One region of the Enterobacter sp. UPMP2061 genome, then DNA from elsewhere that is predicted to be linked to it. Evidence: predicted binding sites of a transcription regulator. Region 1 holds the regulator's gene; each other region holds the start of a gene.
The links. Region 1 encodes PurR, which represses purine synthesis genes. Its sites were predicted from a motif close to CANGCAAACGTTTGCNTG; they were not measured.
Positions count from the first base shown of each region.

Region 2: a site for PurR is predicted at 3,313-3,330, ahead of gltS (sodium/glutamate symporter). Genes of this name have one in related genera too.
Region 3: a site for PurR is predicted at 1,535-1,552, ahead of carA (glutamine-hydrolyzing carbamoyl-phosphate synthase small subunit). Genes of this name have one in related genera too.
Region 4: a site for PurR is predicted at 3,731-3,748, ahead of pyrC (dihydroorotase). Genes of this name have one in related genera too.

Region 1 covers NZ_JBSKJP010000001.1:1,056,401-1,062,524, forward strand. Annotated here, with positions in the region: gene punC (purine nucleoside transporter PunC) at 1-114, opposite strand, end outside; gene punR (DNA-binding transcriptional activator PunR) at 228-1,139, shown strand; gene purR (HTH-type transcriptional repressor PurR) at 1,157-2,182, opposite strand; gene cydH (cytochrome bd-I oxidase subunit CydH) at 2,480-2,569, shown strand; gene ACWKXX_RS05170 (MFS transporter) at 2,731-3,897, shown strand; gene sodB (superoxide dismutase [Fe]) at 3,935-4,516, opposite strand; gene ACWKXX_RS05180 (C40 family peptidase) at 4,639-5,397, opposite strand; gene grxD (monothiol glutaredoxin 4) at 5,736-6,083, shown strand.
Region 2 covers NZ_JBSKJP010000005.1:156,988-163,111, reverse strand. Annotated here, with positions in the region: gene recG (ATP-dependent DNA helicase RecG) at 1-1,950, shown strand, start outside; gene gltS (sodium/glutamate symporter) at 1,954-3,156, opposite strand; gene xanP (xanthine/proton symporter XanP) at 3,382-4,773, shown strand; gene ACWKXX_RS12785 (AsmA family protein) at 4,892-6,124, shown strand, end outside.
Region 3 covers NZ_JBSKJP010000007.1:182,858-188,981, reverse strand. Annotated here, with positions in the region: gene ACWKXX_RS15320 (LacI family DNA-binding transcriptional regulator) at 1-362, shown strand, start outside; gene dapB (4-hydroxy-tetrahydrodipicolinate reductase) at 495-1,316, shown strand; gene carA (glutamine-hydrolyzing carbamoyl-phosphate synthase small subunit) at 1,771-2,919, shown strand; gene carB (carbamoyl-phosphate synthase large subunit) at 2,938-6,124, shown strand, end outside.
Region 4 covers NZ_JBSKJP010000001.1:833,770-839,893, forward strand. Annotated here, with positions in the region: gene ACWKXX_RS04000 (cytochrome b) at 1-149, opposite strand, end outside; gene ACWKXX_RS04005 (YceO family protein) at 376-489, opposite strand; gene solA (N-methyl-L-tryptophan oxidase) at 540-1,658, opposite strand; gene bssS (biofilm formation regulator BssS) at 1,773-2,027, opposite strand; gene dinI (DNA damage-inducible protein I) at 2,302-2,547, opposite strand; gene pyrC (dihydroorotase) at 2,622-3,668, opposite strand; gene ACWKXX_RS04030 (lipoprotein) at 3,797-4,357, opposite strand; gene mdtH (multidrug efflux MFS transporter MdtH) at 4,457-5,665, opposite strand; gene rimJ (ribosomal protein S5-alanine N-acetyltransferase) at 5,902-6,124, shown strand, end outside.

The DNA of each region.
Region 1 (6,124 bases):
GGTTTGCAAATCTTCCTGCATCGCGGCGAACGCGGGCAGATACATATCGGTCGCCAAAAAGCCCAGCACGCTTAAGCCGCCGAGCCAGACTAAAAATCCTTTCCTGGGTTGCACTGTTTTTTCTCCTGAGGAGGCAGGTGTACGTTGGCGCAGAGTGTAGGGAGTGTAAAGCGGCTTGTGAAACGCTAATATTTGGCGGGTGCATTCAAAAATTTTGCAGGCTAAATATGTGGTCAGATTATTCCCTTGAAGTGGTTGATGCCGTGGCGCGTAACGGCAGCTTTACCGGTGCCGCCCAGGAGCTGCATCGCGTTCCCTCGGCTATCAGCTATACGGTGCGCCAGCTGGAAGCGTGGCTGGCGGTGCCGCTGTTCGAGCGGCGTCATCGCGACGTGGAGCTCACGCCTGCCGGAGCGTGGTTTTTGAAGGAAGGGCGGTCTGTTATCAAAAAAATGCAGATCACCCGTGAGCAGTGCCAGCAGATCGCCAACGGCTGGCGCGGGCATCTCGCTATCGCGGTGGATAACATCGTTAAGCCGGAGCGGACCCGGCAGATGATCGTCGATTTCTATCGTCATTTTTCCGACGTCGAACTGCGTGTTTCGCAGGAAGTGTTCAACGGCGTCTGGGATGCGCTGGCGGACGGCAGGGCGGAGATGGCGATTGGTGCAACCCAGGCGATCCCGGTTGGGGGGCGCTACGCGTTTCGCGACATGGGCATGCTGAGCTGGACCTGCGTGGTCGCGCGCGATCACCCGCTGGCGGCGCTGGAAGGTCCGCTGAGCGATGACACCTTACGCAACTGGCCCTCGCTGGTGCTGGAAGATACCTCCCGCTCGCTGCCCAAGCGCATTACCTGGCTGCTGGATAATCAGCGCCGCGTGGTCGCACCGGACTGGGAGTCGTCAGCCACCTGTCTGAGCGCGGGGCTGTGCGTTGGCATGGTGCCGGTGCATTTTGCGCGCCCGCGCATCGACGCGGGAGAGTGGGTGGCCTTGACGCTGGAAAACCCCTTCCCGGATGCCGCGTGCTGTCTGACGTGGCAGCAAAACGACGTCTCGCCCGCCATGGCCTGGCTGCTGGATTATCTGGGCGACAGCGAAACGCTGAACCGGGAGTGGTTGCGGGAACCAGCATAGCTGGCCCCGTAATGAGATTAACGACGGTAGTCGCGGAACGGACCGTCCGCAACGGAACGGCGTTCAATCAGGCGCGGGTGAACTTCAATGGACTGGGACTGTTCACGCTTGTTGACGATCCTGTCCAGCAGCATGTTGAAGGCCGTTTCACCCAGCGAATCTTTCGGCTGGTGAATGGTGGTCAGCGCCGGGGTAAAGAAGCGGGCGTTGCGCACGTTGTCATAGCCGATCACCGAGATATCCTGCGGGACGCGCAGGCCGAGTTCATCCGCCGCGCAGAGCGCGCCCATCGCCATGATGTCGCCGCCGCAGAACACCGCGGTAGGGCGATGCGGCTGGGAGACGATCTGCTGCATGGCGCGATAGCCCGACTCCGGCTCGAAGTCGCCCTGAACAATCCAGTTTTCCGGCACGGTGATCAGCGCCTCTTCCATCGCTTTCATGAAACCGGCCAGACGGCCAGCTCCGGTGTTACGCTCCAGCGGACCCGGGATCACGCCAATTTCACGATGACCGCGTTCTACCAGATAACGCCCCGCCATGTAGCCGCCTTCAAAGGCGTTATCAATAACGGAGTCGGTAAAGTCTGCGCGCGCTTCGCCCCAGTCCATGACCACCATCGGAATGTGGCGATACTCTTCCAGCATAGAAAGGACCGACTCGGGGTATTCAGAACACATTACCAGCAGGCCGTCGACGCGCTTTTGCGCCATCATTGACAGGTAAGCGCGCTGTTTTTCAATGTTGTTCCACGCGTTGCCCAGAATCAGGGTATAGCCTTTCTGGAAGCAGTTTTTTTCAACGGCTTCGATGATTTCAGCAAAGTAGGCCGCTTCACTGCTGGTGGCCAGCAGACCAATCGATTTGGTGTGATTAACCTTCAAGCTGCGGGCGACCGCACTTGGCGAGTAGTGCAGCTCTTTGATTGCCGCCCAGACGGCATTACGCGTCTCTTCAGCGACGAAACGCGTTTTGTTAATAACATGTGATACGGTTGTAGTGGAAACGTTTGCGCGTTTTGCTACGTCTTTAATTGTTGCCATTAAATGTCACTCCAGACCATATCCTAAGCTCCTGAAAAAATTGAAGGTAAACGTTTGCCTTCTCTCACCCTTATCACGCAAACATGAGTTGCGACACGCCGGGAAAACGACACAGGACGTCAGGAGGGGGTCAGTGGCCGGTACGCTAATAAATTTAGCGTGGAATTTTGTCCTATCTTGATGAAAAGGGGAAGAGGTAAAGTGGATATCCGCTTAAATCCTGGAAGATTTTTGACCTGAACTGTGTAAAAATGAGCAAGCTCACTTTTCGTAGGGTGAATAAAAGGAGAAAAATTGATGAGTACCGATCTGAAGTTTTCGCTGTTTACCACCATTGTTGTTCTTGCCCTGATTGTTGCGGGTGGTTTAACCGCTGCGCTGCACTGATTCAGGAGGGGGGAGAACCTTCTCCCTCTCTTGCCGCTATTGTTACCTCTCCGGCAAAAATCTTTTGCCAAAATGTTAACTTCTCATTTTTTGTGATTGATGTCATGCTTTTGACTTCTTAGTTCTGTGCCGGGTTATGGCACGGTATCCGGAGTCTCTTCATGAAAATCAATTTTCCCCTGCTGGCCCTGGCGATTGGCGCCTTTGGGATTGGCACCACTGAATTCTCCCCGATGGGGTTATTGCCTGTTATCGCCCGGGGTGTGGACGTCTCAATTCCTGCGGCCGGTATGTTAATTAGCGCCTACGCGATTGGCGTGATGGTGGGCGCGCCGCTGATGACGCTGCTGCTTTCCCACCGCGCTCGCCGCAATGCGCTGATTTTCCTGATGGCGATTTTCACTCTCGGAAATGTGCTTTCCGCGATTTCGCCCGATTACACCACTCTGATGCTTTCGCGCATTCTGACCAGCCTCAACCATGGCGCCTTCTTCGGACTGGGCTCGGTTGTTGCCGCCAGCGTGGTGCCAAAACATAAGCAGGCCAGCGCGGTAGCCACTATGTTCATGGGCCTCACCATCGCTAATATCGGCGGCGTTCCCGCTGCCACCTGGCTGGGAGAGGCCATCGGCTGGCGTATGTCTTTCCTCGCAACCGCCGGACTGGGCGTGGTCGCGATGGTTGCGCTGTTCTTCTCACTGCCGAAAGGAAGTGCGGGAGAACGTCCGGAAGTACGTAAAGAGCTGGCGGTGCTGATGCGTCCTCAGGTGTTGTCCGCGCTGCTTACCACGGTACTGGGGGCCGGGGCGATGTTTACGCTCTACACCTATATCTCCCCGGTGCTGCACGACATTACCCACGCAACGCCACTCTTTGTTACCGCGATGCTGGTGCTGATTGGTGTCGGGTTCTCGATTGGCAACTATCTTGGTGGGAAATTTGCCGACCGCTCCGTCAGTGGAACACTGAAAGGTTTTTTAACGCTGCTGATTGTCATCATGGTGGCGATTCCGTGGCTGGCGCGTAACGAAGTGGGTGCCGCGATTGCCATGGTGGTGTGGGGCGCCGCAACCTTTGCCGTGGTGCCACCGTTGCAGATGCGCGTAATGCGCGTTGCGCACGAAGCGCCGGGGCTCTCTTCGTCGGTGAATATCGGTGCGTTTAACCTGGGCAATGCGCTGGGGGCCGCAGCGGGCGGGGCGGTGATCTCAGGTGGTTTGGGTTACAGCTTTGTGCCGGTGATGGGGGCGATCATTGCTGCACTCGGCCTGCTGCTGGTGATTATGTCTGGTCGTAAACAGCCTGAAGCGGTGTGTACGGCGGAATAAACAAAAACGCAGAAGGGCTGCCCCTTCTGCGTGTCTCTTACGCGGCGAAGTTCTTCGCAACAAATTCCCAGTTAACCAGTGCCCAGAAGTGTTCCAGGTAGTTCGGGCGCGCATTACGGTAATCAATGTAATAGGCGTGTTCCCATACGTCCACGGTCATCAGCGGCGTGGCGCTGGTGGTCAGAGGGGTACCCGCATTAGAAGTGGAAACGATAGCCAGTTTGCCATCAGCCTCTTTTACCAGCCAGGTCCAGCCGGAGCCAAAGTTTTTAACGGCTGCGTCAGTAAACTTCGTTTTAAAATCCGCGAAACTGCCGAACGCGGCGTTAATCGCTGCCGCCAGCTCACCGGTAGGTTCTCCGCCTGCATTGGGGGCCAGGCAGTGCCAGTAGAAGGTGTGGTTCCACACCTGTGCGGCGTTGTTGAATACGCCGCCGTCTGAACTGCGCACGATCTCTTCCAGCGTTTTGCCTTCAAAATCGGTGCCCTTGATCAGATTGTTCAGGTTGGTGACATAGGTCTGGTGATGCTTGCCGTAATGGTACTCCAGGGTTTCCGCGGAAATGTGCGGGGCCAGGGCGTCTTTTGCATACGGTAGTGCAGGTAATTCGAACGACATTGCTTCTCTCCTTATAGTTTTATACGTTGCCAATAACCCTACAGACAACAAGGACAGAATAGCAAATTGAAAGGGTATGCAAAAGAGGAACTTACCCTGCCATGGAGGCGGCAGGGCAGGGTTTAGCGAATGGTTTTTGGCGTCATCACGCGGCGCGCACCCACATAGTGGCGCACCCAATAATCTTCGCTGAGAGAGGTGATCTGAATGTCCTGACCGCTGCGCGGTGACTGGATAAATTTACCGTTACCCACATACACCCCAACGTGATCGGCCGTACCGCGTCCCTGGGTGCGGAAGAACACCAGGTCGCCATTTTGCAGTTCGCCACGGTTTACAGGCGCGGCGTCGCGCAGATGGTACATCTCATTGGCGGTGCGTGGAATGCGAAACTTCACCAGATCTTTATAGGCATAATAAACCAGCCCACTACAGTCAAAACCGGTGCGCGGAGAGGTGCCACCCCAGCGATACGGTTTACCTATTTGCCCCATCAGTTTGTTCATCGCCGTTTTTTGCGCTTTCTGCATACGCGCTTTATGCACGTCAGCCAGCTTCGTCACTTTTGCGCATTTCGTTTTATGGCCTTTGCGCACGGTGCATTTTTCATTCACCAGGCTGGCGGTCGTGCGGGTGGTTTTGTGCGTGCCGGAACGGAGAGTTTTGGGTTTACTGGAGGCGGTCTTTTTGGTCTGAGCGGTGGTTTTCTTCTTTACTGTTTTACTGGTGGTTTTTTTCTTACGTTCTGTGGTTTTTGCCAGATGCGATTTTTGTACAGCAGAATGCCGCGCCTGTTCAGAGGCGTTCGCCGCTGGCGTAAATGAGAGTGTGGTAAACAGTAAAGCACAGAGCGTCATCGAGATTTTAGTTATCCGCGCCACTGGGCAGTCCCCTGATAAATGCAGGCCACAATGCATACCCGCGTGAGATTTACAAAACCTGTCGATTCTAATCCATAAAATCAGAAGAAGTTAATAGCATTTTTCATTCAAAAATTATGTTTCGTTAGCAAGTGCAAAAAAATTCACCATTCTGACGCACTCCTGTTCGTTCCTTAAGCAAAACCGCATCGCGTCTGGGGATAAACGACATTAGCAATGCAACTTTATGCGATAAGCGATAAAATAATTAGACGTGACAAAAATGTTATTTTCCGATGTCGGCCTGACCCGCTACAATGTCAGACTGATGCCGTAACAGAAGTTAAAGGAAGCAAGACATGAGCACCACTATTGAAAAAATTCAGCGCCAGATCGCTGAAAACCCGATTCTCCTGTACATGAAAGGTTCTCCGAAGCTGCCAAGCTGCGGCTTCTCCGCGCAAGCGGTTCAGGCGCTGTCCGCCTGTGGTGAGCGTTTTGCTTACGTTGATATCCTGCAAAACCCGGACATTCGCGCTGAACTGCCAAAATACGCCAACTGGCCGACCTTCCCACAGCTGTGGGTTGATGGTGAACTGGTCGGCGGATGCGACATCCTGATTGAAATGTATCAGCGCGGCGAACTGCAACAGCTGATCAAAGAGACTGCGGCGAAGTATAAAACCGAAGAGCCGGACGCAGAGTAAGTTTTCTGCGGATATAAAAAAGCGACCACATTATGTTGGTC
Region 2 (6,124 bases), on a different contig from region 1:
GAAGACCGTACTCAGCTTTATAAGATTGGCGATCTGCTGCCCGCTATTTACGCCACCGTTGAAGGGGAAGTGCTGAACTGCAACATCACCTTTGGCGGACGCAGGATGATGACCTGCCAGATCAGCGACGGCACCGGCATTCTCACCATGCGCTTTTTCAACTTCAATGCGGCAATGAAAAACAGCCTTGCCACTGGACGACGCGTACTTGCGTACGGTGAAGCCAAACGGGGCAAATACGGCGCGGAGATGATCCACCCGGAATACCGCGTGCAGGGCGATCTCAGCTCACCTGAGCTACAGGAGACGCTCACGCCGGTCTATCCAACCACTGAAGGCATTAAGCAGGCTACGCTGCGCAAGCTCACCGACCAGGCGCTGGAGCTGCTTGATACCTGCGCCATTAACGAGCTGCTGCCGCCGGAGCTGGCGCAGGGCATGATGAGCCTGCCGGAGGCGTTGCGCACCCTGCACCGTCCACCGCCAACGCTTCAGCTTGTTGATTTAGAGAGCGGGAAACACCCCGCCCAACGGCGTCTTATCCTTGAGGAATTACTGGCTCACAACCTGAGCATGCTGGCCCTGCGCGCAGGTGCGCAGCGCTTCCACGCGCAGCCATTAAGCCAGCTTGATGAGCTCAAAGATAAGCTGCTGGCCTCACTGCCGTTTAAACCCACCGGCGCCCAGGCGCGGGTGACTGCCGAGATCGAACGCGATATGGCGCTGGATGTGCCGATGATGCGCCTGGTGCAGGGCGACGTGGGTTCCGGGAAAACGCTGGTCGCCGCGCTGGCCGCTTTGCGCGCCATCGCCCACGGTAAGCAGGTGGCGCTGATGGCGCCGACGGAACTGCTGGCCGAGCAGCACGCCAACAATTTCCGTAACTGGTTCGCCCCGCTGGGAATTGAAGTGGGCTGGCTGGCCGGGAAGCAGAAGGGCAAAGCGCGCCTTGCGCAGCAGGAAGCCATTGCCAGCGGGCAGGTGCAGATGATTGTCGGCACGCACGCCATTTTCCAGGAACAGGTGCAGTTTAACGGCCTGGCGCTGGTCATTATCGACGAACAGCACCGCTTTGGTGTTCATCAGCGTCTGGCGCTGTGGGAGAAAGGTCTGCAACAGGGCTTCCACCCGCATCAGCTGATCATGACCGCCACGCCGATTCCGCGCACCCTGGCGATGACGGCCTACGCCGATCTGGATACCTCCACCATCGACGAACTCCCCCCGGGCCGTACGCCGGTGACAACGGTCGCCATTCCGGACACGCGCCGCAGCGACATCATTGACCGCGTGCGCAACGCCTGCACCCACGAAGGACGTCAGGCTTACTGGGTCTGTACCCTGATTGAAGAGTCTGAGCTGCTGGAAGCGCAGGCTGCCGAAGCCACGTGGGAAGAGTTAAAGCTCGCCCTGCCGGAGCTGAACGTCGGTCTGGTTCACGGGCGCATGAAGCCTGCCGAGAAGCAGGCGGTGATGCAGTCGTTCAAACAGGGCGAGCTGCATTTGCTGGTCGCGACCACGGTCATCGAAGTGGGCGTGGACGTGCCGAACTCCAGCCTGATGATTATTGAGAACCCGGAGCGCCTGGGCCTGGCGCAGCTCCACCAGCTACGAGGCCGCGTGGGCCGTGGCGCGATCGCCTCTCACTGCGTGCTGCTCTACAAAGCCCCTCTGTCGAAAACCGCGCAGATGCGTTTGCAGGTATTACGCGACAGCAATGACGGCTTCGTCATTGCGCAAAAAGATCTGGAGATCCGCGGCCCGGGCGAACTGCTGGGCACGCGTCAGACGGGTAACGCCGAATTTAAAGTGGCGGATTTGTTGCGCGATCAGGCCATGATCCCCGAAGTACAACGCCTTGCGCGTCATATTCATGAACGCTACCCCGAACAGGCGGCAGCGTTAATTGAACGCTGGATGCCGGAAACCGAGCGGTATTCCAACGCCTGACGGTCAGCCAAACATCGGCAGCATCAGGTAGAGCTTAATGACCAGCGCGTTGACGATATCAATGAAGAATGCGCCCACCATCGGCACCACCAGAAACGCCATGTGCGACGGGCCGAACCGTTCGGTGATCGCCTGCATATTCGCGATGGCCGTTGGCGTCGCTCCCAGACCAAATCCACAGTGACCCGCAGCCAGTACCGCCGCATCATAGTTTTTGCCCATCATGCGCCAGGTAACAAAGATGGCATACAGCGCCATGAACACAGCCTGCACCGCCAGGATCGCCACCATCGGCAGCGCCAGCGAGGCCAGTTCCCACAGCTTGAGGCTCATCAGCGCCATCGCCAGGAACAGCGACAGGCTGACGTTCCCCAGCACGGACACTGCGCGCTCAAAGACGCGGTAGAAGCCCATCTGCGCCAGACCGTTGCTCAGGATCACCCCGATAAACAGCACGCAGACAAAGGTTGGCAGTTCGAAAGCCGTTCCCGCCAGCCATTGCGCAACGATTTTGCCCACGGTAAGGCAGATGGCAATCATGGCGATGGTTTCAATCATCACCAGCGAGGTGATGCTGCGGCCAACGTCCGGTTTTTCAAATGCCGTCGGCACCATTTCATCGTCTGGCCTGCCTTCCGGCGTGGTGGAGTGTTTCACCAGATAGCGCGCTACCGGGCCGCCAATCAGCCCGCCAAGCACCAGGCCAAAGGTCGCGCAGGCCATTGCCACTTCCGTTGCGTTTTCAAAGCCATAGCGTTCGATGAACAGCTTGCTCCACGCCGCGCCCGTTCCGTGGCCACCTGACAGGGTAATCGACCCCGCCAGCAGACCCATCAGCGGATCCAGCCCCAGCAGCGACGCCATACCGATGCCGATGGCGTTTTGCATCAGCAGCAGGCCCACCACAACAATCAGAAACACGCCCAGCACCTTGCCGCCCGAACGCAGGCTTGCGAGGTTAGCGTTCAGGCCGATAGTAGCAAAGAAGGCCAGCATCAACGGATCTTTCAGGGACATATCAAAATCGATTTCCCAGCCCATGCTTTTTTTCAGCACCAGCAGGGCCAGCGCCACCAGCAATCCACCGGCGACAGGTTCAGGAATGGTGTACTTTTTCAGAAAGGAAACACTGTGTACCAGCTTGCGACCAAGCAAAAGAACCAGCGTTGCGGCAACAAGGGTCGACAACGTATCGAGATGAATCATAAAAGGCTCCTGTTATGCGCGTGTTCCATACACACGCGGCGTTATCCTGGGCCGGGTGATGCTCGTCATGAGCCGCCGGCGCGAAAAGTGTAATTTTTTTTTCCTGTTCGTTGTAGAAAACCTGCTCACACCGGCAGATTTTCTCTCTTTTTTTTGCTGGCAATCGTTTGCTTTTACCAGGTGGTCAGATAAAATGCCCGCTTTTCCACCGTGGGATTGCCGCCGATGTCTGTTAACACTCTGGAGTCTGCTTCTGCGCAACCGATTGCGCAGAAGCAAAACAGCGAACTGATTTACCGCCTTGAAGATCGTCCCCCGCTGCCTCAAACCCTGTTTGCCGCCTGCCAGCACCTGCTGGCGATGTTCGTTGCGGTCATCACGCCGGCTCTGCTGATTTGCCAGGCGCTGGGGTTACCGGCGCAGGATACGCAACACATCATCAGTATGTCTCTGTTCGCTTCCGGCGTGGCCTCCATCATTCAAATTAAAGCCTGGGGTCCGGTGGGCTCGGGTTTGCTGTCGATTCAGGGCACCAGCTTTAACTTTGTGGCGCCGCTGATCATGGGCGGTACGGCACTGAAAACCGGCGGCGCAGATGTCCCGACGATGATGGCGGCGCTTTTCGGCACCCTGATGCTGGCAAGCTGCACAGAGATGATCATTTCCCGCGTTCTGCACCTGGCGCGCCGGGTGATCACCCCGCTGGTCTCCGGCGTGGTGGTGATGATTATCGGCCTGTCACTGATCCAGGTGGGTCTGACCTCCATCGGGGGCGGCTACGCGGCAATGAGCGACCATACCTTCGGCGCGCCGAAAAACCTGCTGCTGGCAGGCGTGGTGCTGGCGATCATTATTCTGCTTAACCGCCAGCGTAACCCGTACCTGCGCGTGGCATCGCTGGTGATCGCCATGGCGGCCGGTTACCTGCTGGCGTGGGCGCTGGGCATGCTGCCGGAAAACACCACCCCAACCAACAGCGCGTTGATTACCGTGCCAACGCCGCTCTACTACGGCCTGGGCATTGACTGGAGTCTGCTCCTGCCGCTGATGCTGGTCTTTATGATCACTTCGCTGGAAACCATTGGCGATATCACCGCCACCTCCGACGTGTCCGAGCAGCCGGTCTCCGGCCCGCTGTACATGAAACGTCTGAAAGGCGGCGTGCTGGCGAACGGACTGAACTCGTTTGTCTCGGCGGTGTTCAACACCTTCCCGAACTCCTGCTTTGGCCAGAACAACGGCGTGATCCAGCTGACCGGCGTGGCCAGCCGCTACGTGGGCTTCGTGGTAGCGCTGATGCTGGTGGTCCTCGGCCTGTTCCCGGCGGTGAGCGGGTTTGTGCAGCACATCCCTGAGCCGGTGCTGGGCGGCGCGACGCTGGTGATGTTCGGTACCATCGCGGCCTCTGGCGTGCGTATCGTCTCCCGCGAGCCGCTGAACCGCCGCGCAATCATGATTATTGCGCTGTCTCTCGCCGTAGGGCTTGGCGTCTCCCAGCAGCCGATGATTTTGCAGTTTGCCCCGGACTGGGTGAAAAACCTGCTCTCTTCCGGCATCGCCGCGGGCGGTATTACCGCTATTGTGCTGAATCTCATTTTCCCGCCTGAAAAGAACTGATCTCCACACGGCAGGCTGTCAATGCCTGCCGTGACATCTCTTTACACCATTCCCGCCTTGAGCATTGCGCATAAATCGTGCATAACACCCTTATGTGCGTTTCGCGGGAAGGAAGACCATGAAATTTATTGGAAAGCTGCTTATCTATCTTCTGGTAGCCCTGCTCATTGTAGTGCTCGCCTTTTATTTTCTGCTCCAGACCCGCTGGGGCGCATCGCAGGTCAGCAGCTGGATCACGGTGAATACCGATTACGAGCTCAACTTTGACCTGATGGATCACCGCTTTTCATCCCCTTCTCACATCCTTCTGGAAAACGTTACCTTCGGACGAGATGGCAAACCGGCCACGCTGGTCGCTAAAAAAGTGGATATTGGCTTAAGCAGCCGCCAGATCACCGACCCGCTGCATATGGATGCCATCACCCTGTTCGATGGCACGCTGAATTTATCGCCGCAGACGGCGCCGCTGCCGTTCCAGGCCGACCGTCTGCAACTGAATAACATGGCCTTTAACAGCCCGAATACGGAGTGGGATCTCAGTGCGCAAAAGGTGACCGGCGGCGTCAGCCCGTGGCAGCCCGAGGCGGGGAACGTACTGGGAAAAAATGTGCAAATCCAGATGAGCGCCGGGTCGCTCACGCTCAACGGCATACCGGCCAACAACGTGCTGATTCAGGGACAACTCAACGGCAAAGAGGTGGTGCTGAATACCATCGGTGCCGATATGGCGCGCGGCTCGCTGACGGGCTCGGCTCTGCGTAATGCCGACGGTGGCTGGGTTATCAACACCCTGCGTCTGAATGAGATCCGCCTGCAAAGCGACAAATCGCTGCTGGATTTCTTCGCCCCTCTCTCCACCCTGCCTTCGTTACAGATTGGGCGGCTGGAAGTGACCGATGCCCGTCTACAGGGGCCAGACTGGGCGGTAACCGACCTCGATCTCAGCCTGCGTAACCTCACCCTGAGTAAAGGTGACTGGCAAAGCCAGGAGGGACGGTTATCCATGAACGCCAGCGAATTTATCTACGGCTCGCTGCATCTGTTTGACCCTATCCTGAATGCGGAATTCTCCCCGCAGGGCATTGCGCTGCGTCAGTTCACCTCCCGCTGGGAAGGAGGCATGGTGCGCACCTCCGGCAACTGGCTGCGCGAGGGTCAGGCGCTGGTGCTGGACGACGTTGCCATTGCCGGGCTGGAATATACGCTTCCGGAAAACTGGAAAACGCTGTGGATGGACCCGCTTCCGGCATGGCTGAACAGCGTGACGCTAAAAAAATTCGGCCTGAGCCGCAACCTGGTGATCGACATCGATCCGGCGTTCCCGTGGCAGATCACCTCCCTCGACGGTTAT
Region 3 (6,124 bases), on a different contig from region 1:
GGATCAGAACCTCTCACGCCAGCCAAAGCGACGGCGCGCGCGTGGCAGAGGCGTTACTTCTCGAGCATCCACACATCAGTGCGGCAATTTGCTATCAGGATGTTGTGGCGCTGGGGGTGATGCAAAGCTTACGCAAGATGGGCCGTGAGCCGGGACGTGATTTTGCGCTGGTCGGTTTCGATGATATTACCGAAGCGGCTCTGGTGCAGCCCGCATTGACCACCGTATCGGTGGCGGCGAAAGAGATTGGTCGTAAGGCAGGGGAGTTACTTTACAGCCGCATACAGGGCAACGACGAACCCGCCAAACGAATCATTCTGCCGCCTGCGCTGGTGGTGCGGGAATCATGCGGTTTTCGCTGACGATCATGTCTTTCACTGATATCTCACCCTGTTTATCATTAAATTCTAATTATCGGCGTTTTCTGTGGCAGCCTGTGCAAAGGCTGGTTAATCTGAAAACGGTTTACATCATTTTAACGTAAGAGAATAACTATGCATGATGCACAGATCCGCGTTGCTATTGCGGGCGCGGGTGGACGTATGGGCCGCCAGCTGATTCAGGCGGCACTACAGATGGATGGCGTGGCACTCGGCGCGGCGCTGGAGCGTGAAGGTTCATCCCTGCTGGGAGCCGATGCAGGCGAGCTGGCGGGCGCGGGCAAGACAGGCGTCACCGTGCAGAGCAGCCTTGAGGCGGTGAAAGAAGACTTTGACGTGTTCATCGACTTTACCCGTCCGGAAGGCACGCTGGCTCATCTGGCGTTTTGCCGTCAGCACGGTAAAGGGATGGTGATTGGTACCACTGGTTTCGATGATGCCGGTAAACAGGCCATTCAGGACGCGTCCACTGAGATTGCGATTGTCTTCGCTGCGAACTTTAGCGTCGGCGTTAACGTCATGCTGAAACTGCTGGAAAAGGCAGCGAAGGTGATGGGCAACTATACCGACATTGAGATTGTTGAAGCACACCACCGCCATAAAGTTGATGCTCCATCAGGCACGGCGCTGGCGATGGGCGAAGCGATTGCTCATGCACTTGATAAAGATTTAAAAGAGTGCGCGGTCTATACCCGTGAAGGACATACCGGCGAACGCGTGCCCGGGACAATTGGTTTCGCAACCGTTCGTGCAGGCGATATCGTCGGCGAACATACGGCGATGTTCGCCGATATTGGCGAACGTGTTGAGATCACCCATAAAGCGTCAAGCCGCATGACGTTTGCGAATGGTGCAGTACGTGCCGCCTTGTGGCTTAACGCGAAGGAAAAGGGTCTTTTTGATATGCGAGATGTGCTTGATCTCAATAATTTGTAAGCGATATTACCCATCGTGATGTGGTTATTGCAGTCGTAATTCCTTGATTGCATAGGGCAATAATTTATTGCCCTCTTATTTTATCCGTTTTAGATAAAAAATAACGCTTAGGCGGCATAAAGCTTACTGTTGTGCCATTTTTCTGTGAAATATATGTAAATTTTGACCATCTGGTCCACTTTTTGTCGCCCACCTCCCTAAAATTCTAACAAACCTGCCGCGCAAGCGTTTTCCGGAATGATTTACCTCATCTTTTTGCCCATTAAAACCCATTCCAGACGCCAGGCTTGCAAAAGAATATACAAAACTCCCGTTTTAAGTTGACTTTTACATAGCAAATCCCCAGAATGCCGCCGTTTGCCAAAAATCCGCTGGCAACACATTTGCATTGATCCATGACATGGTTATGAATTAATATGCAAATAAAGTGAGTGAATATTCTCTGGAGGGTGTTTTGATTAAGTCAGCGCTATTGGTTCTGGAAGACGGAACCCAGTTTATCGGTCGGGCCATAGGGGCAACGGGTTCGGCGGTTGGGGAAGTCGTTTTCAATACTTCAATGACCGGTTATCAAGAAATCCTCACTGATCCTTCCTATTCTCGCCAAATCGTTACTCTTACTTATCCTCATATCGGCAATGTCGGCACCAATGCGGCTGACGAAGAATCCTCTCAGGTACATGCGCAAGGCCTGGTCATTCGCGACCTGCCGCTGATTGCCAGCAACTTCCGCAACACCGAAGACCTCTCTTCTTACCTGAAGCGCCATAACATTGTGGCGATTGCCGATATCGATACCCGTAAGCTGACGCGTCTGCTGCGCGAGAAGGGTGCACAAAACGGTTGTATCATCGCAGGGGATAACCTTGATGCGACGCTGGCGCTGGAAAAAGCGAAAGCCTTCCCGGGACTGAACGGTATGGACCTGGCGAAAGAAGTGACCACCGCTGAAGCCTACAGCTGGACGCAGGGAAGCTGGACGCTGGAAGGCGACCTGCCGGAAGCGAAACCGGAAAGCGAGCTGCCGTTCCACGTGGTGGCCTACGATTTTGGCGCCAAGCGCAACATCCTGCGTATGCTGGTTGACCGTGGCTGCCGCCTGACGGTCGTCCCGGCACAAACGTCTGCGGAAGATGTTCTGAAGATGAACCCGGACGGCATCTTCCTCTCTAACGGTCCTGGCGACCCGGCGCCGTGCGACTACGCTATCGACGCCATCAAGGCCTTCCTGGAAACCGATATCCCGGTATTCGGCATCTGTCTCGGCCATCAGCTGCTGGCGCTGGCGAGCGGAGCGAACACCGTCAAGATGAAGTTCGGCCACCACGGTGGTAACCACCCGGTGAAAGATATCGACAACAACACGGTGATGATCACCGCGCAGAACCACGGCTTCGCTGTGGATGAAGCGACGATGCCGGCTAACCTGCGCGTGACGCACAAATCACTGTTCGATGGCACCTTGCAGGGTATCCATCGCACCGATAAGCCTGCGTTCAGCTTCCAGGGGCACCCTGAAGCCAGCCCGGGCCCACACGATGCCGCACCGCTGTTCGATCACTTCATCGAACTTATCGAGCAATACCGTAAGACCGCTAAATAATCAGGAGCTGAGAAGACCATGCCAAAACGTACAGACATAAAAAGCATCCTGATCCTTGGCGCTGGCCCGATTGTCATCGGCCAGGCCTGTGAATTTGACTACTCCGGCGCGCAGGCGTGTAAAGCCCTGCGTGAAGAAGGTTACCGCGTCATCCTGGTGAACTCTAACCCGGCCACCATCATGACCGACCCGGAAATGGCGGATGCGACCTACATCGAGCCGATTCACTGGGAAGTGGTACGCAAAATTATCGAGAAAGAGCGTCCGGACGCGGTGCTGCCGACCATGGGCGGCCAGACGGCGCTGAACTGCGCGCTGGAGCTGGAGCGTCAGGGCGTGCTGGAAGAGTTTGGCGTGACCATGATCGGGGCGACCGCCGACGCGATTGATAAAGCAGAAGACCGTCGCCGCTTCGACGTGGCCATGAAGAAAATCGGCCTCGACACCGCGCGTTCCGGTATCGCGCACAACATGGAAGAAGCGCTGGCCGTTGCGGCAGAAGTGGGCTACCCGTGCATCATCCGTCCATCGTTCACCATGGGCGGCACCGGCGGCGGTATCGCCTACAACCGCGAAGAGTTTGAAGAGATTTGCGAACGCGGTCTGGATCTCTCTCCCACCAAAGAGCTGCTGATTGATGAATCGCTGATTGGCTGGAAAGAGTACGAGATGGAAGTGGTGCGTGATAAAAACGACAACTGCATCATCGTCTGCTCCATCGAAAACTTCGACGCGATGGGGATCCACACCGGCGACTCCATCACCGTTGCGCCAGCTCAGACGCTGACCGACAAAGAGTACCAAATCATGCGTAACGCCTCGATGGCGGTACTGCGTGAAATCGGCGTGGAAACCGGCGGCTCTAACGTGCAGTTCTCGGTGAACCCGAAAACCGGCCGTCTGATTGTTATCGAAATGAACCCGCGCGTGTCCCGTTCCTCCGCGCTGGCCTCCAAAGCCACCGGCTTCCCGATTGCGAAAGTGGCGGCGAAACTGGCGGTGGGTTATACCCTCGACGAGCTGATGAACGACATCACCGGTGGCCGCACCCCTGCGTCCTTCGAACCGTCCATCGACTACGTTGTGACAAAAATTCCTCGCTTTAACTTCGAGAAATTCGCCGGCGCCAACGACCGTCTGACCACCCAGATGAAATCCGTTGGTGAAGTCATGGCGATTGGCCGCACGCAGCAGGAATCCCTGCAAAAAGCGCTGCGCGGCCTGGAAGTGGGCGCGACCGGCTTTGACCCGAAAGTCAGCCTGGACGACCCGGAAGCACTGACCAAAATCCGCCGCGAGCTGAAAGACGCGGGCGCAGAGCGTATCTGGTACATCGCCGATGCCTTCCGCGCGGGCCTGTCCGTCGACGGCGTATTTAACCTGACTAACATTGACCGCTGGTTCCTGGTGCAGATTGAAGAGCTGGTGCGTCTGGAAGAGAAAGTGGCGGAGCTGGGCATCAACGGCCTGGACGCAGACTTCCTGCGCATGCTGAAGCGTAAAGGCTTCGCCGATGCGCGTCTGGCTAAGCTGGCGGGCGTGCGTGAAGCGGAAATCCGCAAGCTGCGCGACCAGTATGACCTGCACCCGGTTTACAAGCGCGTGGACACCTGTGCGGCAGAGTTCTCGACCGATACCGCGTACATGTACTCCACCTATGAAGACGAGTGCGAAGCGAACCCGTCCGTCGACCGCGACAAGATTATGGTGCTGGGCGGCGGTCCAAACCGTATCGGCCAGGGCATCGAGTTTGACTACTGCTGCGTACACGCCTCACTGGCGCTGCGTGAAGACGGTTACGAGACCATCATGGTCAACTGTAACCCGGAAACCGTTTCGACCGACTACGATACCTCCGACCGCCTCTACTTCGAGCCGGTTACCCTGGAAGACGTGCTGGAAATCGTGCGCATCGAGAAGCCAAAAGGCGTGATCGTGCAGTACGGCGGCCAGACTCCGCTGAAGCTGGCGCGCGCGCTGGAAGCAGCAGGCGTACCGGTTATCGGCACCAGCCCGGACGCGATTGACCGTGCGGAAGACCGCGAACGTTTCCAGCAGGCGGTTGACCGTCTCAAGCTGAAACAGCCGGCGAACGCCACCGTTACCGCCATTGAGATGGCCGTTGAGAAAGCGAAAGAGATCGGCTACCCGCTGGTGGTGCGTCCTTCCTATGTACTGGGCGGTCGCGCGATGGAAATCGTCTACGACGAAGCGGACCTGCGTCGCTACTTCCAGACGGCGGTGAGCGTTTCCAACGATGCGCCAGTGCTGCTCGACCGCTTCCTCGACGACGCGGTTGAAGTCGACGTGGATGCCATCTGCGACGGCGAAATGGTGCTGATTGGCGGCATCATGGAGCACATCGAGCAGGCGGGCGTGCACTCCGGTGACTCCGCCTGTTCTCTGCCAGCGTACACCCTGAGCCAGGAGATTCAGGACGTGATGCGCCAGCAGGTGCAGAAGCTGGCCTTCGAGCTTCAGGTTCGCGGCCTGATGAACGTTCAGTTCGCGGTAAAAGACAACGAAGTCTATCTGATTGAAGTCAACCCGCGTGCGGCGCGTACCGTACCGTTCGTCTCCAAAGCGACCGGTATTCCGCTGGCGAAAGTGGCGGCGCGCGTGATGGCTGGCCAGACGCTGTCTCAGCAGGGCGTCACGAAAGAAATTATCCCGCCGTACTACTCAGTGAAAGAGGTGGTGCTGCCGTTCAACAAATTCCCGGGCGTTGACCCGCTGTTAGGGCCAGAGATGCGCTCTACCGGGGAAGTGATGGGCGTGGGCCGTACCTTCGCCGAAGCGTTTGCCAAAGCGCAGCTGGGCAGTAGCTCCACCATGAGAAAATCAGGCCGTGCGCTGCTCTCCGTTCGCGAAGGCGATAAAGAGCGCGTGGTTGACCTGGCCGCCAAGCTGCTGAAACAGGGCTTCGAGCTGGACGCCACTCACGGTACGGCGATTGTGCTGGGTGAAGCGGGTATCAACCCGCGACTGGTGAACAAAGTGCATGAAGGTCGTCCGCACATTCAGGACCGCATTAAGAATGGCGAGTACACCTACATCATTAACACCACCGCAGGTCGCCAGGCGATTGAAGACTCCAAGCTGATTCGCCGCAGCGCGCTCCAGTACAAAGTGCATTACGACACCACCCTGAACGGCGGTTTCGCGACGGCCATGGCGCTGAATGCGGATGCCACCGAGAAGGTGA
Region 4 (6,124 bases), 220 kb from region 1:
TCGGGGGCCTGATGATACCAACCGTCATAATAGCTTAATGTCACCATCCAGAGGCCGAGACCAAACATGGCATAAACGGCAAGTGCAAATAGCCAGTGTAAACACATGGATATTATTCCGTAGCGACGGGAGGAGTTACGCCATTGCATATGAATTTCCGTTCTCAAATGACTGAGCAATAAAAATGGACGGGTTAAATAAATAATGCAACTGAAAAAAATGAATAATGTTTTTTATTTAATTTATTTCAGCGAATTTGAATATGTTTCCGCAATGTATTTCAATCGCTTCGTTCAATAAATTTGAGGTGACGTTTTTTAAAAAATATAAGTTAAATAAATTTAAAGGAGTGTCAATAAACGTCAGCGAGAATTTTCAGAAGAATACAATATAGATAACGTCAATGATCGCCAGCAGCGACCAAAGAACAATGTAGAGCATGAAATGCTCGCGTATGTTATTGATAAGGTAATTCACCAGTCTGCGCATCATGCCCCTCTCGCTAAACAGGCCCCGGTTATTCGGAGCCTGTAGAGGTATTATCGGTTAAAGCGCGAGAGCGCGAAGGGCTTGAGATCAAACGAAGGTGTGATCCCCTGCGCAAACTGGGCGGCGATTTCACCTAACACAGAGGCAAATTTAAACCCGTGACCGCTGAGCCCGGTTACGAGCAGGGTGTTATCGTGTCCCGGCAGGGTGTCGATGATAAAGTCTTCATCTGGGGTGTTGTCATAGGTGCACGCTGCGCCGTAAAGCAACCCGCCTACGCCCGGCAGGATATTACGCAGGAACGTGAAGGCTTCGGAACCATCCTGCGGATAAGCACCGTAAGGCTTGCGTTCTTCCGCAGAGGAAATTACCTGCCCGCCGTTATGTTTGCCAATCTTGAGCGCGTCTTTTTCCGAGGGAAAACCGTAGAACTGGTCGCCATTGGGTAGCTCGCCTGTAAACGCCGGGAATTTGTTCTGACTGCTGTAACGCCCGTCAGACTGGAACCAGGAGAAGACTTTTCGCACCGGCTGGATGGGCAGGTCCGGCAGCAGTTTCGTCACCCACGTTCCCGCACTCACCAGCAGGCGCGTGGCGGTATATTCACCTTCAGCGGTGGTGACGGTTGAACCCCCGGCATGGTGGGTGATGCCCGTGACCGGACAGTTAAACAACTGCGCGCAGCCCGCTTTGGCGGCGAGATCAATCCAGGTCTTAATGGCCGTTTCGCTGTGCAGTACCCCGGAATTGGCTTCAAACAATCCAATGTAGTCTTCAGGAACAGAAATTTCCGGCCAGCGCGCCATGATGCCGTTTGCATCCAGACGCTCGACGTCCAGGCGGTAGGCTTTCGCGCTCTCCTCGACGGTCGCCAGAAACGTGGAGCTGGCTGGCCCCAGGTTAACGACCCCGGTGCGCTCAAAAATGCGATCTTCGGTGAGTGTGGCCAGCTCATCCCACAGCGTCTGAGCCCGAAGCACCAGCGGTACATAACGTTCACCTTCACCGTAAGCGTGACGGATCAGACGGGTATCGCCATGATGGCTTCCTTCAGAGTGGGGGGGAAGGTGGGCGTCAATCATCAGCACTTTCAGACCCGCCTGCGTGGCGTAATAACCGGCGGCAGATCCTACGGAGCCGCTTCCGATAATGATTAAATCGTATTTCATAGGCTTCTCTTTACTAACGCTTTGTTAGCAGAGTAATTAACTAAGTGGGCTTATACAAGAGCGAAATAAATAAGGCACCGCGAGGGTGCCTGTTGAGTGAAAAGGGGCATAAGGTCAATGCCGTTTATACTCATTTTCCTGATAGTCGCCAGATTCTATTTTTGCGATGCCTGCTTCTAAAATAGAGATAAACTGACGGGCGACGTCTGTTGTAAGCCACAGCGTCTGTCCAACTTCCGCTTCATCACGGTTTTGCTGATTTGGGGTCTGGTAGTGCAAACGCAGCATCAGCGCATCGTAGCTGTCTACGGTGCTGATATCCCAGCCAACAAGCGGATGGGTCTGGATGACTTCACTATTCTTTTCCATTATAACCCCCTTAATGCGTGTTAGAAGACAACGACTTTGAGGTTCAATGCATGTTTTTCTGAAAGCAATTTCAGTATATCAATTAATAAGGGTTCAGAAGGAAAAAATAAACGGGTAGCAACACATTTTTATGCTTTTTAGGATTGTTCGAACAATAAAACGCCATCTTGTTCACGATTTTCTAAGAAGATACTGAAATATTTTGAACTTTCAGGAGACGAAACGAAAAAAAGCCGGGGCGACCCGGCAAAAAAACACAATGAGGGAGCAAATTTTAATCAGTGATGAACCAGTCGTCGGCGCTTTCCCATGTTTCCTGCAAAATTTCGCTGATGCGTTCTTTGTCTTCTTTCGCGCCGCCGATGACGGAAAGATGGTTTGCTGTCGCATAACGTACCGTTACGGCGCCATCGTTTTCAGGAAAAGTGCTGTTAATACGTCGGGATAGTTCACCCGCCAGAGCGTCGAGTGCGCCAGCAGGCAGGACGGTGGATTTGGCTATGGTGACTTCGATACGCATAAATGCCCCCTGTGTAATATACTGTTTATTTATACAGTTATATTGTCGGTTTGACAACAGGGGGCGCGATTTTTTTAGCGTTTTACCGTCCAGTTTACGGTTTCACCGGCCAGGAAGGGGATCAGCGTATCGTCGGTGAGCGCAATCGACGCTTCAACCTGGCTTTCTTTGCGCTCCAGCTCAATGAACGTGTCATTGACCGGCAGACCGTAGAAACGCGGGCCGTTAAGGGAGCAGAAGGCTTCGAAATGGTCTAACGCATTCATCTCTTCAAACACGGTTGCGTAACTTGCCAGGGCGGTCGGGGCGTTAAAACAGCCTGCACAGCCGCAGCTCGCCTCTTTACGGTGACGGGCATGCGGGGCGGAATCCGTGCCGAGGAACGCGCGCGGGAAGCCGCTGGCGACCAGCTCACGTAGCGCCTGCTGGTGGATGTTGCGCTTGAGGATCGGCAGACAATACAGATGTGGGCGAACGCCGCCCACCAGCATGTGGTTACGGTTAAACATCAGGTGCTGCGGGGTGATGGTGGCGGCAATCAGCTCGTTTCCATCCCGGACATACTCTGCGGCATCTTTAGTCGTAATGTGTTCAAACACCACTTTCAGCCCCGGAAGACGCTGGCGCAGCGGCTCCATGACCGTTTCGATAAAACGTGCTTCGCGATCGAAAATATCAATGTCAGCGTGGGTCACTTCCCCGTGCACCAGCAGCGGCATGCCCAGTTTTTGCATACGCTCCAGAACAGGCATGATGGCATCAATACTGGTCACCCCATGGCTGGAGTTGGTGGTGGCATTCGCCGGGTAGAGCTTCGCGGCGGTGAATACACCTTCGTTAAACCCGAGCTCAACTTCATTCGGATCCAGCGAGTCCGTCAGGTAGCAGGTCATCAATGGGGTAAAATCGTGTCCGGCCGGAACGGCGTCAAGGATACGCTGGCGATAGGCAATCGCGGCCTCGACGGTAGTGACTGGCGGAACCAGGTTAGGCATAACAATCGCACGGCCATAAATTTCGCTGGTATACGGCACGACGGTTTTCAGCATGTCGCCATCACGAAGATGGATATGCCAGTCGTCTGGGCGGCGGATTTTGAGAACCTGGGATTGTACAGTCATGGAAGCTCCGGCTTGAAAGAGATCAGTCATAAGAGGGCTGTTTTTGCCGGACACAAATCATAAGCGGAAACGTTTTCGTTTGCACACTATTCCGTTAAAAAAAACGGGCGCCTGAGCGCCCGGAGTGTTTAGTCGGTGAAAGGGATGATGATTTCACCCGGTTTCACCTCTATCCCTTTGGCATATTTTTTCGCCAGAGATTCGCCTTTGCTCTTGTCTTCGCTCAGAACATAGGCAGGCTGTTGGTTAAAGTAGTTCTGCAACGACTGGTTGAGATACGGCATCAGCGTTTGCAGCACCGGTTTCATTTTTTCCGGCGTCACAACCGCATCGACGATTTCCATCTCTTGCAGGAAAATGGCCCCTTTCTCTTTATTAAAGACCGGCAGCGCCTTGAGCTTCAGCTTGATATCCGCTTTCTGATTGCCGAAGAGCGAGGTCATATCGAGGCTGGCATCGCCGGAAAGGGTGACTTTGTTAGGCTCCTCGCGCCCAATCTGGCTGGCGAGATTCGTCAGGACGATATGCGCATCCGCAAGGCCGGGCACGCCGATATCTTTTGAAAAGTTATTATGTTTTTCCAGCGCCTGATTAATTTCCTGCTCACTGACGGTGTACTGCGTAAGCTGGTTACATCCCACCAGCAGACCACTGACAATTAACGCAGCGGCAATAACGATCTTTTTCATGGCGTTCCTCAACATAAAATCGGCGCATCTGTCCTGATACGCCAGTATGTCAGGGTGATCCAACAGAAACCAGCAGAAAAAACTGATAGTGAAAGAGGGTCAGGCGCCAGGCTCCAGCATCCCGCGGGTGCTGCGTTTATCACTGAACTGCCACCAGAGGGCAATCAGCGTCATAAAGCCGACCATGCCGAGCATGACCCACGGCAGCTCCGGCTGATGGAGCGCTTTTCCGGCATCAAACAGCCAGCCGCCACCGGTGTAACCCAGTGCGCCGCCAAGCGCCAGCCCGAGACGGCTGAAGCCCATGTAGCTGCCTCGGGCCCGGGCGTCGGCAAGTGACGCGCTCAGCGTTTCACGGGCTGGCTCGGCAATGATTGAACCAATATAGAAGGTGCAGATGAGCATAAACAGTTGCTGAAGCGAACTCACCAGGCCGATGGGCATCATGCTCAGCGTCATCAGCAACAGCCCGGCCATCAGACGGTGCTCAAGCCGGAAACGGCGCTCGCTCCAGCGGGCAATCGGATAGAGCAGCGTCAGAGAGAGGCAGGCCTCAATGGCATACATCCATTTCACCGCTGCCGGCGTGCCGGCAATATCGTTAACCATAATGGGCAGCATCAGCATGACCTGCACGGCGAGCATGTAGTAGCCGGTCAGGGTTAACACATAGGTGACGAAGCGTTTATCGCTCAGCACGCGGTCAAGCCCTTCCCGCACAGGCGCCTTCACCGTCGACAGCTTCCACGCGGGCAGAAACAGACCGTTAAACAGCGCGCAGAGAATAAACAATACCGCGCCGGTGGCGCAAACCAGGCGGAAATCGTATTGCAGCAGCCAGCTTCCCAGCAGGGCGCCCACCACCGCGCCAGCGCTGTCCTGCATCATCAAAATGGAGAAGAAGCGCCCCCGGTGTTGCGGACGGATAAGCTTAACCACCAGCGCGGTACGCGGTGGGTCGAAAAGGGTGCCGCCAATCCCTGAAAGGAAACAGGAGAACCACAGCAGCCAGGGTTCATGAGCGATTGCCATGGTGGCGAATCCCGCCGCACGTAACAGCATGCCGGTGACGATCATCGGTTTCGCGCCGAAGCGGTCGGCTATTGCGCCGCCAAACACGCCCAGACCCTGTTGTACAAACTGGCGTAGACCCAGCGCGATCCCGACCATCAATGCCGCCCAGCCCATTTGATCGACAAAACGAATCGATATAAGCGGAAAAACGACAAAAAAGCCGAGCACGACCAGCATGTTATCGACGAGCAGGAAATATTTACCCAGGCTCCTGGCCTGTGATACGCGGGACATTTCCCCTCCAGGGAAAATAAAAGGTGAGCACGCTAACATTCTGCGGTGTCGCCGGGCTTTTTCCCATACCCGCTGGCGACAATATTTTTTTATCAAAAAGGTGCTTTGATAGAGAGTTCTCATCGAAAAATGTGAAAAGCGATCAAAATGGTATGTCACTGTTTTCACAGAAGGCACAGGCGCAGGTATAGTAAAGCTAACAGGCAGAGCAGAAGCGACGGGAAGGAGTGGTAACGATGTTTGGCTATCGCAGTAATGTGCCAAAAGTGCGTCTGACGACGGACAGGCTGGTCGTTCGTCTGGTGCATGAGCGTGATGCCTGGCGTCTGGCGGATTATTACGCCGAGAATCGCCAGTTTTTAAAACCCTGGGAACCCGTTCGGGACGAGAGCCACTGCTACCCCTCTGGCTGGCAGGCGCGCCTCAGTATGATTGCGGAATTTCATAAACAGGGAAGTG